DNA from 2 places in the Chryseobacterium sp. BIGb0232 genome. Region 1 is predicted to be linked to the other one. Evidence: riboswitches for the same ligand, from Rfam matches in the RefSeq annotation. Region 1 holds a riboswitch; the other holds the start of a gene.
What was found. A riboswitch is a leader RNA that binds a small molecule or an ion and turns the genes downstream of it on or off. The one in region 1 is predicted to bind thiamine pyrophosphate.
Positions count from the first base shown of each region.

Region 2: another riboswitch for thiamine pyrophosphate. It lies ahead of pnuC (nicotinamide riboside transporter PnuC); the one in region 1 lies ahead of thiS (sulfur carrier protein ThiS).

Region 1 covers NZ_JANUEH010000006.1:120,311-124,518, forward strand. The annotation lists gene M2372_RS15225 (T9SS type A sorting domain-containing protein) at 1-1,309, shown strand, start outside; TPP riboswitch at 1,421-1,516, shown strand; gene thiS (sulfur carrier protein ThiS) at 1,574-1,780, shown strand; gene thiC (phosphomethylpyrimidine synthase ThiC) at 1,805-3,616, shown strand; gene M2372_RS15240 (thiamine phosphate synthase) at 3,613-4,200, shown strand.
Region 2 covers NZ_JANUEH010000011.1:138,256-142,463, reverse strand. The annotation lists gene M2372_RS20705 (TIGR01777 family oxidoreductase) at 1-812, opposite strand, end outside; gene M2372_RS20700 (hypothetical protein) at 842-1,186, opposite strand; gene M2372_RS20695 (HPP family protein) at 1,192-1,794, opposite strand; TPP riboswitch at 2,044-2,147, shown strand; gene pnuC (nicotinamide riboside transporter PnuC) at 2,175-2,771, shown strand; gene M2372_RS20685 (hypothetical protein) at 2,758-3,789, shown strand; gene M2372_RS20680 (methyltransferase) at 4,025-4,208, shown strand, end outside.

The sequences.
Region 1 (4,208 bases):
CTTTAATGTTAATAATTCTGTTCCGGGAATGCCGGCTGCCGGGTTAACCTATACCTGGACTCCTCCAATATGTTATATTCCATCAGGGTTAGTCGCAGGAGCCGCTACTCATAATAGTGTAGCACTATCATGGACGGCTTCTCCATCATCTCCTGCAGGATATGATATCTATTATAGTAATTCCAATACTGCTCCAACGGCTTCTACTCCTCCGACTATTTCTAATTTTTCAGGAACTTCCACTATATTGTCATCATTGTCTCCTGGTTCTGTATATTATATATGGATCAGATCAAATTGTGGCAGTGGAAATACCAGTGTATGGTCTTTTCAGCCTGTACGGGCTGCTACTTTATGTTTACCGCCAACAATTCTTACTACCGGTGCTACACTGTGCCCCAATACTACAGCTACATTATCTGCTACCACAGATTCAGGGGCTGTTATTACCTGGTATGATGCAGCTACAGGAGGAAATGTTGTAGGTACAGGAAATACTTTTACAACTCCTGTACTTAGTAATACAACGTCTTATTATGCGACCTCTTCAACAGGAGAAACAGCGGTAACGGGATTTTCTGATGCCACATCTGCCTCAGGATATACTTTAATTGCCGGTTTGTTTTTTGATGTTTATTCTACGATGACCATCAAAGGAGTATATGTGTATCCGATGGGAACAGGAAGTGGAACCGTCGAAATAGCTTTACAGGACGGAAGTGTTTCTCCTGCTGTAACATTGCAGACCATTACCGTTAACCTTACGGGGACTTCTGCACCATTTGTAAAGACCTACGTTCCGCTAAACTTTGTAGTAGGACCGGGGAGTAATTATAAGCTGATGATGCTAACCAGATCAGGGGAGGTTACAGGTTTGGTAAGAGAATCGGGTTCAACCTGGGGAACGTATCCATTTACAGTTCCTGGTATAGTTTCTATTACGGGAGGAAATCTTACGGGAAATTCAACAAGTTCATCCTATTATTATTTTTATGATTGGGAGGTAAGCAATAAATGTGAAAGTGAAAGAACTATGGTTACTGCAACGGTAAATTGCCTGGGAGCATCGGAAGTGGAGCTAAGAGATCAGATGAAGGTTTATCCGAATCCCTTTAAAGAGACCATTATCATTTCCGATATCGAGAAGGCAAAATCGCTTCAGGTGCTGGATGTGTCAGGAAGAATCATAAAAACAATGGATAACTTAACTAAAGAAATCCACTTAGGAGATCTGAAATCAGGGGTATACATTCTTAATCTGAATATGAAAGATGGAATGCAAAAGCAGACTAAAGTCATAAAACAGTAAATTATTTATTTTTCATTTCAAATATCCATGGCTGGAAACCTTAAGGTTTCCAGCCTTTTTTGTTCCTGTAAAATTTGATTTTGCCTATTCTTAAAAAATAACTAACTTCGTCCCATACTTTAGGGGTGTCTGTTTTTACAGACTGAGACTTTACCCTTTGAACCTGATCTGGATCATACCAGCGTAGGGAAAAGTAGGTGACTTTTGCTGTACATTCTATTGTACAATAATGGCCATTCCTAAAGTATATTTAAATAATTAGGAATGGAGCTTATAATCAACCACACCCGAAAAACATTTAATGTACTTCCCGAAAATCTGGAAGCATTACTGGCTATGGAATTACCCGGAAAAAAGAAAGGTATTGCCGTAGCACTCAACAACCGTATTATTCCGCTGTCTGCCTGGGCGGAAACTCTCCTTAACAATCTGGATTCAATTTTAATCATTACTGCCACTCAGGGCGGATAATTCTCATATTTAATACCAATATTTATGGCTCACTCCATTACATGTTCGCCATTTCCGAACTCAAAGAAAATGTATGTTGAAGGAAAAATTCATCCTATCAGCGTAGCAATGCGTGAAATACAGCTTAGCCCTACAAAGCTTAACAACGGAAATTTTGAAGAAAATGCTCCGGTAACCATTTATGATACTTCTGGTCCTTACACGGATGAAAATGCATCCATTGATATTCAGAAAGGACTTCCAAGAATCAGAGAACAATGGATTCTGGATAGAGAAGATGTCAATGTTCTGGAAGGAATTACGTCAGAATATGGGAAAGCCCGTCTGGCAGATCCTAAACTTGATGAATTGCGTTTTTCCTACGATCACAAACCTAAAGTAGCACAGGAAGGAAAGGAACTTACCCAGCTTTATTATGCAAAACAGGGAATCATTACTCCTGAAATGGAATATGTGGCGATCAGAGAAAATCAAAGGATAGAACAGCTTGAAACGGTCCCTAAAGAAATGGCTTGCCAGCATATTGGAAACAGCTTTGGTGCCAATACTCCCAAAAGCAAAATTACCCCGGAGTTTGTAAGAGATGAAATTGCTGCCGGAAGAGCGATTATCCCGAATAATATCAATCACCCGGAAAGTGAGCCCATGATTATAGGGCGAAACTTTTTGGTAAAAATCAATGCCAATATAGGAAACAGTGCAGTTTCATCAAGTATTGATGAAGAAGTGGAGAAAGCTGTTTGGGCTTGTCGATGGGGTGCAGATACCATTATGGATCTTTCTACGGGAAAAAATATTCATGAAACCAGAGAATGGATCATCAGAAATAGCCCGGTTCCTATTGGTACCGTTCCGATTTATCAAGCGCTTGAAAAGGTAAAAGGAGTACCGGAAGATTTAACATGGGAAGTTTTTAAAGATACCTTGATTGAGCAGGCCGAACAAGGAGTCTCTTACTTTACCATTCATGCTGGCGTTTTATTGAGATATATTCACCTTACAGCAAACAGAGTAACAGGAATTGTTTCCAGAGGAGGGTCTATTATGGCTAAATGGTGTCTTTATCATCATAAAGAAAACTTTTTATATACTCATTTTGATGAGATTTGCGAGATCATGAAGAAGTATGATGTGGCTTTCTCTTTAGGAGATGGTTTACGTCCGGGTTCTATTGCTGATGCCAATGATGCGGCTCAGTTTGCAGAACTGGAAACCTTAGGTGAACTGACTAAAATTGCTTGGAGGCACAATGTACAGGTGATGATTGAAGGACCGGGACACGTTCCGATGCATATGATCAAAGAAAATATGGAAAAGCAATTGGAAGTATGTGAAGAAGCACCTTTCTATACCTTAGGGCCCTTAACTACAGATATTGCACCGGGTTATGACCATATTACTTCAGGAATTGGGGCCGCAATGATCGGATGGTTCGGATGTGCAATGCTTTGTTATGTAACACCGAAGGAGCATTTAGGTCTTCCGAATAAAGATGATGTAAAAGTAGGAGTCATAACGTACAAACTGGCAGCCCACGCAGCAGACCTGGCAAAAGGGCATCCCGGAGCACAATACAGAGATAATGCATTAAGTAAAGCGAGATTTGAATTCAGATGGGAAGACCAGTTCAATCTTTCATTAGATCCGGATACCGCCAGAGCTTACCATGACGAAACGCTTCCTGCTGATGGAGCCAAAATTGCCCATTTCTGTTCTATGTGCGGGCCGAAATTCTGCTCTATGAAAATTACTCAGGAAATCCGTGAGTCTGCAGAGAAAGGAATGTTTGACAAATCGCAGGAGTTTATTGAAAACGGAAAGGAAATTTATATATGATTCTCGTCATCACTCCTGAAATAATAGTTCCTAACGAGTTAGAAATCATCAATCAGATGTTTCATGATGGACTGGATTTCCTTCATATCAGAAAACCATGGATCAGCCGGGAAGAAATGACTGAATTTATCAATAGTATTGATGCTTCATTCTATCCTCGGCTGGTACTCCACAGTCATTATGACCTTGGAAAAGATTATGGGATTTCCAGACTTCACTTTAGAGAAGAAGTTCGAAAGGAAGGGAAGTATAAATCTTTGATGAATGGCAATACAATTTCAACCTCTGTTCATGAGATTACCACTTATAATGCTTTAGAAAAAGAATGGGAATATGCTTTCATAAGCCCATTCTTTCCAAGTATTTCCAAAAAAGGGTATGGAGTTGATTCAACAGTAATTGAAAGTTTGATTCAAAGGAATAATCCACATGTAAAACTGATTGCTTTAGGTGGAATTGATTCCAGTCATATTCAGGAAGTTTTTGATCTTGGAGTAGATGGTGTGGCTTTGTTAGGAGCTATTTGGGAGAGTAATGAACCTTTACATGTTTTTAAAAAATGCAGAAAGAACATTCTTTTGTGATTTTATAA
Region 2 (4,208 bases), on a different contig from region 1:
CCTTCCAATATAGCACTTGACAGTTCACCAAATAGCATCTTTAAAACAAAAGAAGGAACATTCGGCATGAATAAAGGTTTCTTTAAAACCTCAGCAATTTTCTTTGTCAGCTCTGCATTGGTAGCGTGCTGGGGGGATACTGCATTATAAGCGCCGTGAAGGGTATTGTTTTTTAAGACCAGCTCATAAATGGAGCAAATATCTTCAATATGAATCCATGGCATATACTGGTTTCCCGTTCCCAAAGCAGAACCAATACCATATTGTATTGGAGGAAGCATTTTCTTTAGAGCCCCTTCCTTTTCGGAAAGAACAACCGCTGTACGGATTTTGACCACTCTTTCCGCAAGGTTTTGTTCCTTAAAATGATCGGCAGCACATTCCCACAGAACCACAACCTCACTAAGGAAATCATGTCCGGGAGGGTCATTTTCAGAATATATTTTTTCTGTAGTATTGGTTCCGTAAAAATTGATTCCTGAGGCAGAAATAAAAGATTTTAGTTTAATCTCCCTTTTTCTTAAAGTATTTCGTAATAAAGTGGCAGAATCCACTCTGCTGGAAATCAGTTCTTTTTTTCTTTCCGCTGTCCATCGCTTTTCTGAAATATTAGCGCCAGCCAGGTGAATGATATGTGAGACATTTTCGAAGGCTGCTTCATCAATGGTTCCTTTTCTCAGATCCCATTCATATTCGTTTGCCTGTCTTTTTTTCCGGGTAAGAAATCTTACATCGTATTCATTGCTTATTTTTTTTGCCAGTTCTTTTGCAATCAGACCGTTTGCTCCGGTAATCAAAACAACTTCTTTCATAGGAATATATTTTGTGGTGTGAGGTATATTTATGCTTGATTTTTAACAATCAAAACAAAGTCTTCTTCTAAAATTTTGTAACCGTAATCATAAATAAACTTATACTCAGAGCCGTTTTTATAAATTTTCAGATTGGTGAAATAATCGAAATCAAATCCCAGACTTTCCAATTTGGATCTGGCAACTTTTGTTTTGCCATCAATATTTACTTCCGTAAGAATCCTGTAATTCTTGCGGAGCTTATTATTGATATTTCGCATCAGGTTCGTAGAATCCTTGTTCTGCTTATTGTTATAGGCGTTTCGGCAGGCATCATTGCAGAATTTTTTATCAGACCTTCCGATAATTTTTTCACCACATTCCAGGCAATTCATAACTTTTAATTTTTCACTTTGTGTCCATGAGCATGTTTTTTCCTTAGCAATCTCATAAAACTGCTGTGTGAAGGATAACTCCTGTTTGGCGTTATATTGTTAAAGAATAAAGCCACAAGCAACAGGATAATACACCCCGAGAGAACCGGAGAGATAACATACCAATACCCCAATTCCGGAATTTTTCCGGTAGAACTTACCGCAATAAGTGCTGTTGCTCCACCCGGAGGGTGCAGGGTTTTCGTATACTGCATCAAGACAATAGAAAAGGCTACCGCCAATGGGGCAGAAAGCCATATAATATCCGGAACAATCTGATAAACCGTAACACCAACTAATGCAGAAAGCACATGTCCACCCACCAAGTTTCTCGGCTGGGCCAGCGGACTTTGAATAGCTCCGTAAATAAGAACACTGGATGCCCCAAACGAACCAATCAGAAATATATTTTCTGTTTGTGCTAAAGAATGAGACTGCATAAAAGCAATCAGTCCAATTCCGAAAAAAGCACCTAAGAATGACCAGAAATGCTCCTTGTAATCAACCAGAGTCTCTTTATAGATTACATATTTTGAAACTCTGAACGTTCTTTTTATTGTCTTCTTCATTGAGATTGGCCTGCTTTATTTGATAGTTAATTATTACAAAAAACCGGTTGGATATTTTTAATAAAGCAAAGATACAGAATTATCCGTTTGTAAATGGATCGTATTAAGATGCGGGCAGTTTTTAAAATCTGCAAAATCTGAATTTATGTTTTCTTTTCAAAATCTAAGTCATAAGAAAGATCTTTTGTTTCTTTTGTGGTAAAAGAATAGCTGAATTATTTTTTATTGTCGTTAAAAAACATCAAATTTGTGTCCTCAATGGGGTGCTGCAATAGCGGCTGAGATGATACCCGGGAAATTTTTCCACACCTGATTCGGATAATGCCGACGTAGGGATTTTTTTGATTGATCATCTCATCATTTAATTTATGTAAGTTAATTTGATGCAGGAAATTTTACAACAGACAACATGGCAGGAATGGCTTGGAGTCTTCTTTTCAGTAGTTCAGGTCTTATTGGCACGGAAAAACAATTCCAATACCTATCTTTTCGGGATTGCCGGAATTTTACTTTCACTATATGTCATGTTTTTCGCTAAACTTTATGCGGAATTTACCTTAAATCTCTACTATTTGGTGATGAGCATTTATGGATGGCTGTATTGGAAATTCGGGAAACGAAAAACGGAAACTGCTATTTCTGAAACTACTCATCAGGAAAAACTGATTACCGCAGGAATTGTAATAGGAACATTCTGCCTTTTCTGGGTTTTTCTGACAAACTTTACCGATTCTGACGTTCCGGTTTTGGATTCTTTGGTAAGTGCTTTTGCCTGGGCAGGAATGTGGTTGATGGCACGCAGAAAAATTGAAAACTGGATTTTACTGAATATAAGCAATATTATTGCGATTCCGCTGCTAATCCATAAAGGTCTTTATTTATATTCAATTCTGACCGCTTTCTTATTCATTGTTGCTATTTCAGGTTATCTGGAGTGGCGAAGAATTATTAAAAACAAGAAAAATGCTTTCGCATAAGGAAATAAGAGAAAAAATGCACGGAGCCTCTGAAGTTCCGCAATCGGTAATCAATCAGATTCATAAGGAAAGACTGCTCCAGATCTGGGTTCCTGAAATGTATGGCGGATTGGGATTTCGTTTAAGAGAAGGGCTATCTGTTTTGTTTGACTGGTCAAAAATCGATGGAAGTTTGGGTTGGATGCTGACTTTATGTTCAGGAGCCAATTTTTTCTCAAGAAATTTAACCCCCAAAATTGCTAAAGAGCTTTTTTCCGATTCTAAAACCTGCTTCGGCGGAAGCGGAATGATTGGCGGAACGGCAGAAAAGCAAGCCGATGGAACTTTTTTAATGAACGGACTTTGGCATTTTGCAACAGGAGCACCACATCTAAGTCATTTTACTTTAAATGCTAAACTGACAGAAAAAGGAGAACCTTTGCTTGATGAATCGGGTTTCGAAATGATAAGATCATTTGTTATTTCAAAAAATAAAGCTGAAATCATTCCGAATTGGAAATCAATGGGTATGAAAGCAACCGGAACATACTCTTTTAAAGTTGAGAATGTGAAAATTTCGGAAGATTACAGTTTTATTTATGATGAATTTTTTACGGATGATGTCTTGGATAAAATTCCATTTAGGATTTTTGCTGATTTAACTTTACTGGTTAATTATTTGGGAATGGCCTCTCATTTTTCAGAAGAAGCGATTAAAATCCGACCTCATCTTGACTTACATTCTTTCAATGAAAAAATAGAGAAAGAGATGGAAAGAATAATTGAATTTGCCAATGAAATTGAATCTTTGCTCAATGATTTTGCAACCATTTCTTTTGAAAAACAAGAGAAAATTCACAATTATTCGTCAGATGTAGTGGAAGGTTTATCACATCAGATTCTGGATATTTATTTTCAGTTAGGAATAAAGGCAAGTCATACAGATTCTACAGTGTATCAGGTTTTTTGTGATTATTTTACAGCAACACAGCATTCTAATTTTAGGAGGGAAAACAAATTTGACCTTACTGCTCAGTAAAACGGTTTTTTAAAGTTTAAAGGAGCTTACAATTCTAGTCTTGCATCTAACCTCATTATTTAAATAGAAATAAATCTAGAGGTGTTTAAGGTGTGTCTAAATAAATTTTATTAAAATCATTTTAATGTCTTATTTTTTTTATTTAAATATCGATTTTTTGAGAATAAAATTTATAATTTCACGTAGTGTTGAATTATAATATTTTAACTTAAATCCAAATCAAAAAACGATGACTATGAAAAAACATCCCGTAAAACCGGAGTTTACTTTAAAAATGTTTGAAGTATTAGGAGGTGTATGGCTGGCCGGCTGTGTAAAGACTGCTGCAGAATTAGACATTGCAGACCATTTAGCAGATGGTTCCAAAACAATCTCTTCGTTGGCGAAAGAAACTCACTCTAATGAAAAAGCACTGTATC